Regions from separate parts of the Priestia sp. LL-8 genome, predicted to be linked through region 2. Evidence: riboswitches for the same ligand, from Rfam matches in the RefSeq annotation. Region 2 holds a riboswitch; the other holds the start of a gene.

Region 1 (3,187 bases), 1.2 Mb from region 2:
AAAGAAACAGAGGGAACGATTACCGTTAACGGCTTTCCTTTAAAGGAACAGTTTACATCAGCTATGAAATCAATTGGAGCGATTATTGAAAACCCTGAGTTCTATGATTATCTGACGGGCTATCAAAATTTAAAACACTTTGCGAATATGCATGAAGGGATCACATCAGAACGCTTGGATGAAGTGATTGCTTTAGTAAAACTTGAAAACAGCATTCATGCAAAAGTGAAGACGTATTCTCTTGGGATGAGACAGCGTTTAGGAGTAGCTCAAGCTATTTTACATAAACCTGCATTGCTTTTACTAGACGAGCCAACAAACGGTCTAGACCCAGCGGGAATGAGAGAATTTCGTACATATTTACAAACGCTTTGCAGGGAAGAAGGAATTTCAATTTTAATCGCGAGCCACTTATTAAAAGAGGTAGAAGCACTATGTGACCGCGTTGGTATTATTCAAAACGGCGAGTTAAAAGCTATTCAAGATCTATCTCCAAATCGTCAAGATCAAGGAATGTACGTAGAATTTGAAGTGTCTGATGCACAAAAAGCAACGGATCTTTTATCACAAGAATTTGAAGTAACGGTGAGATCACATAGTATCGACGTGGCGATTGTAAAAGAGCAAATTCCAGCTGTGAATAAAAAATTAGTGGACAGCGATATTTTAGTCTACCGAATTACCCCTGTGTATGAGACGCTTGAAGATTCGTTTATGTCCGTTACGGAAGGAGAGCACCATGCTTAAGCTAATTCAAAATGAACACATGAAATGGTTTCACAAAAGAAGTACAAAAATCACGTTTATTACAATCGGCATTTTAACTCTTTGTATGGCTCTTTTAATGAAAAAAGTAGCAAACAGTGCAGGAACAGAAGACAACATTTTGAACTTCCTGTCATTTAGTTCAGGTATGCTGATTCTCGTTCAATTTTTCGCGCTTGCTGTTGGAGGGTCAATGGTTGCAAAAGAGTTTGAAGCAGGTACCATTAAGCTTCTTTTAATTCGTCCAGCTAGACGCTCAACGATTTTAACGTCCAAGTACATAACGCTCATTTTAATTAGCTTGTATTACTTACTGAGCTATTTACTTTTTTCGTTTGTATGGGGAGCATTGTTCTTTGGATTTACCAGTCTAGAAGGAGATGCACAGCTGCTTAAAAACATTACGCTTACGTATGACAGTGCGTATATGGAAACGTTTATGATGATGACGTTCGCATTCATGCTGTCGTCTTTATTTAGAAACAGTGCGCTTGCTTCAAGTCTAGCTATTGTCGTAAGTATCGGGGCGAAAGCAGTAACTGGGATAGTATCACAGTTTGGTTTATGGTGGGGGAAATTTTTACTGTTCGCCAACACAAACTTTGTGCAGTATATGGACGGAATGAAGACGATGTTTGACGGCATGACAATTCCATTTTCAATCTTCATCTTAGTTGCACACTTTGTCTTCTTCATGGGCGTAGCTTGGGTGGCGTTTTTAAAACGAGACGTAGCTAATTGATGTGGGAATTTTCACACTATATATTTTTCTAAAATAGCATTTGACAATTAAATAAAAAGAGATTACAGTAGTGAAAGACTATTTTTAAAACAACTATAAACTTCTTATCAAGAGAGACGGAGGGACTGGCCCTATGATGTCTCGGCAACTGGCTGTACGCAGTGCGGTGCCAAATCCAGCAGACGATGTTTCGTTTGGAAGATGAGAAGGGTAATCTTATGATACAAATAAGAGACCTCTTCTTATCAATAAGAAGAGGTCTTTTTTTATTACGTAAACAAGAGGTGTTAAGAATGGAACAACAAAAAGGAAACGGCTGGGCGCTGTTACCGCTGGGCGTCTTTTTAGTCCTGTTTGTCGGATCAGGAATCATAACGGGAGATTTTTATAAGCTGCCTGTATTAGTAGCCATTATCATTGCAGCCATTGTGGCGCTGGCTATGAACCGCAAAGATTCACTTAATGTAAAAGTGGAACGATTTGCTAAAGGAGCAGGGCATCCTGATATCATTATTATGGTACTTATTTTTATTTTAGCAGGTGCTTTTTCTCAAGTCGCTAAAGGCATGGGAGCTGTTGATTCAACGGTAAACTTAGCTCTGTCTGTTCTTCCGCAAAGCTTAGTGGTAGTCGGAATCTTTGTTATTGGCGCATTCATTTCAATTTCGATGGGAACGTCAATGGGAACAATCGCTGCATTAGGGCCTATCGCTGTAGGAATCAGTGAGCAGGCGCATGTATCCATTACATTGGCAATTGCTGCCGTTGTTGGTGGTGCAATGTTTGGAGATAATTTATCCGTAATCTCTGATACGACCATTGCAGCAGTTCGTACGCAAAAAACAAATATGTCAGATAAATTAAAAGTAAACTTTTTTATCGTACTTCCTGCAGCGATTGTTACGGTAGTTTTATTACTTGTAATGACGCTAGGCAATACATCATCAGTAGAAATTAAAGATTTTAGCTGGTTTAAAATCTTGCCTTATGTCGGCGTACTAGTTGCTGCCATATTTGGTGCAAACGTATTAAGCATTTTAACCGGAGGAATTGTATTAGCCGGCGTGATTGGATTAGCTGACGGAAGCTACACGCTTTCTTCTCTTGCTAAAACTGTGACAGAAGGTATTGGCGGAATGTCGGAATTAATTATTTTATCTCTTTTAATTGGCGGAATGGTTGAACTCATTCGCTATAACGGCGGTATTCAGTTCTTATTGAACTTATTAACACGACGCATTCAAACAAAAAAAGGCGGAGAATTCAGTATCGCTGGATTGGTAAGTTTAACTAATTTAGCCACGGCTAATAACACGATTTCAATTATTACAGCAGGTCCGTTAGCGAAAGAAATCTCTGATAAGTATTCAATTGATAATCGTAAATCAGCCAGTCTGCTCGACTTGTTTTCATGCAGCGTTCAAGGGCTTATCCCTTACGGTGCACAAATGCTTCTAGCAGCAGGATTTGCTAAAGTTTCACCGATTGAGATTATTCCATTTACATTCTATCCAATGTTAACAGCGGTTTGCGGTATCATTGCGATTGTAATTGGCTTTCCACGTTTAAATAAAAAATCAAAATCATCTAAAGAGGCTGCTTAATCTAAAGAGGCTGGAACGAAAGTATTTTAGATGAAGTGAAAAACGAACCATTGATCAAGATGTTTGATTAGTGGTT
Region 2 (3,187 bases):
TTTTCAAACGCATGAATTAGTTCACCGTGGCTTTTAGATGTTTCAATAGAAATCACGTCGGCATCAAGCGCTTTGATTGCATCAATAATCTCTTCGAATTCTGAATAGCACATATGCGTGTGAATTTGCGTCTCGTTTTGCACCGATACCGTTGCTAGCTTGAACGCATACACCGCAGCGTTTAAGTAGCTGTCCCAGTTTTCTCGTTTTAACGGCAATCCTTCACGCAGCGCCGGTTCATCTACTTGAATCATTGAAATGCCCTGACTTTCAAGTGCTTCTACTTCTTTTCTAAGAGCAAGCGCAATTTGATTTGCGACATCGTAGCGCGGGATATCATCACGTACAAACGACCAGTTTAAAATCGTAATCGGACCCGTCAGCATTCCTTTAACCGGCTTATCTGTTAGAGACTGTGCATACACAGTTTCTTTGATCGTCATCGCCTGCTCGTACGATACATCTCCGTAAATGAGCGGCGGCTTTACGCAGCGAGAACCGTATGATTGCACCCAGCCAAACTTCGTAAACTGAAAGCCTCCTAATTTTTCACCGAAGTACTCAACCATGTCCGTACGCTCAAACTCTCCGTGCACAAGGACATCTAAGCCGATGTCTTCTTGAATTTCAATCCATTTTTTGATTTCATCGTTAATGTACGCTTCATATGCTTCATCGCTTAACTCGCCTTTACGCCACTTTAGACGCTGTTGTCGCACTTCTTTTGTTTGCGGGAAGCTTCCAATTGTTGTCGTGGGAAGAAGCGGCAGTTGAAAAGCTTCTTGCTGAACGCGTTGACGTACGTCAAACCGCGTTTGGCGCTTAGCTTTATAGCTGTCCAGCTGCTTCAGCTCTTTTTGCACGTCTTGATGGTTTCGGAAAGATGATCCATTTAATGCTTGAATCGCCTGTTTACTTACGTTTATTTCTTCTTCTATTGCTTCTTTTCCTTGCTGCACCGCTTTTGTTAAAAGCGTGATTTCCTTTAGCTTTTCATCTGCAAAAGAGAGCGCATTTTTTAACACTGGCTCAATGGTTTCTTCATTTTTTACCGTGACAGGAACATGTAATAAACTCGATGAAGGCTGCAGAATCAAACGGTCTTTTGATACGGCTTCTTCAATTTCACTGATCGTTAAAAGCTGCTCGTCCAAGTTTTCACGCCAAATGTTTCGTCCGTCAATCACTCCTGCTGCCAGCACTTTATCAGTCGGAAACCCATATTTATTAAGCGCAGTGAGATTTTCTCCTCGGTCATGTACAAAGTCTAAGCCAATTCCTTCAACAGGAAGAGACACAACTTCTTTGTAGTAATCAACGCTGTCAAAATACGTTTGCAAAATGACTTTGACGTTCGGTGCTGCTTTTTTCAAAGCTTGATAGACTTCTTTGTACAGCGCTAGGTCTTCTTTTGATAGCGTTGTAGCTAAAACCGGCTCATCTATTTGTACCCACTCTACTCCTTCTGCCTGAAGCTCCGCTAAGATAGTTGCATAAAGAGGAATAAATTGTTCAACTACTCTTTTAAACTCACTTTCTTTATATCCTTTTGATAGCTTTACAAATGTTACCGGACCTAAAATAACGGGCTTTCCTTTGATATTTAGCTTTTGTTTTGCTTCTTTGTAAAATTGAAGCGGACGATTTTCTACGAGAGCCGGCTTACGTCCTTCTAGCTCTGGTACGATATAGTGATAATTGGTGTTAAACCATTTTGTCATCGTAGAGGCTACTGCACCTTTTGTTCCTCGCGCAATGTCAAAATACGTTTCAAGCGATACTGGTCCTCCCTCGTACTCAAAGCGCTTTGGCACCAAACCAAACATAACAGCTGTATCTAACACATGATCGTATAAGCTAAAATCGCCGACTGGAATCAATTCAATTCCTGCATCACGCTGTTTTTTCAGATGCCCTAGACGAAGAGCCTCCATTTCCTGCAGAAAGATATCTTTCTCTAGCTTTCCTGCCCAAAACTGCTCAAGCGCTTTTTTCCATTCTCGTTTTTCACCAATTCTTGGATAACCTACATTTGAACTTTTTACACTGCTCATTTTTTCCACTCCCTGTATATTTTTTTATCGGTAAACTAAAAAATCTCTCTTTTCGAAATGAAAAGAGAGATGATACGCATACTTAACTAAAGTTGAGATAGCCTGTTTTTCTCAACACGTATTCCTCACTCCTCTCTATATCCCGTAGAGCTTAAGTGCATACAACAGGCAGGTCTCCTGACTTAGGTTCATCGCTTCCTATCCCTTCCCATTTCAACATGAAACAGTGGTTAATAAGTTGCTCCCCATTACAGTGGCGGGACCGCGCCGGCTTTTTACCGGTCTTCCCTTTTAAGCTGCGTACATTCGTTACACAGCACCTGATGCATTTCTATGAAATTGTTTATTCAAAACACCTTCACATAAAATAAAAAGCCTCTCTATCATGAATAGAGAGGCATAGTATCTATGAAATCCTCTCTTATTTTTCAAAGCTGTACGCTTTGCAGGATGTAGCACCTTTTTAACAAAATTGTTAAATGGTTGCCGGGCTTCACAGGGCCAGTCCCTCCGCCTCTCTCAATAAGAGTTTTAATTGTTTATAATGTTTTGAATTTAGAGTTATCTTAACACCTTACATTTACGTTGTCAAAACAAATTTTAAAAAATCAGTTTTCAGGAGGTGCTGACGCTAATTTTTGCCTTAACAATTTGTAATCATCTTTTCGATGTGTTTCGATCAAGTCTTTTGCTCCTTGATGATACCCTGAAGAATAGATGTACTCTACCGCGGTTTCGATAAGCATTCTCTTTTCTTCCGCACACTCCCGGTCCATTAAAGGGAACAGTCTACCTAAAAGGTCATTTAAATCTTCCTTAATAAAACGATTAAGTCCTTCTTGCATCTTTTCGTTTGCCATGATAGCTCCTCCATTTGCTGTGTATCTTCTAATCCTCTATAAGCAGGCAGTTCACTGTAAATTTTAAGATAAAGTTAAGTCATTAAACAGTATATCAAGTGAATGTTTTTCTTCAATTACATATGTAATACAAATATATGACAAATATAGAGAATATATCATCATTCACTATCTATTATAACGTTTGACTGAGCCTTCTGCTACAAGGTTTCTTTAAACATTATGCACAATCTTCCAAAAGCCTGCCTGTGATTCACAGGCAGGCTCTCTATT

Evidence for each region. Region 2 has a riboswitch for S-adenosylmethionine ahead of metE (5-methyltetrahydropteroyltriglutamate--homocysteine S-methyltransferase). Riboswitches for the same ligand answer to the same signal wherever they lie in the genome.
Region 1: linked by a shared signal. The riboswitch ahead of U9R83_RS10935 (Na+/H+ antiporter NhaC family protein) and the one ahead of metE (5-methyltetrahydropteroyltriglutamate--homocysteine S-methyltransferase) in region 2 are both predicted to bind S-adenosylmethionine.

The regions. Positions count from the first base shown of each region.
Region 1 is NZ_JAZAQH010000001.1:2,154,189-2,157,375, forward strand. Features, by position in the region: gene U9R83_RS10925 (ABC transporter ATP-binding protein) at 1-747, shown strand, start outside; gene U9R83_RS10930 (ABC transporter permease) at 740-1,507, shown strand; SAM riboswitch class I at 1,609-1,715, shown strand; gene U9R83_RS10935 (Na+/H+ antiporter NhaC family protein) at 1,801-3,111, shown strand.
Region 2 is NZ_JAZAQH010000001.1:3,385,717-3,388,903, forward strand. Features, by position in the region: gene metE (5-methyltetrahydropteroyltriglutamate--homocysteine S-methyltransferase) at 1-2,054, opposite strand, end outside; cobalamin riboswitch at 2,205-2,393, opposite strand; SAM riboswitch class I at 2,473-2,583, opposite strand; gene U9R83_RS17585 (hypothetical protein) at 2,663-2,914, opposite strand.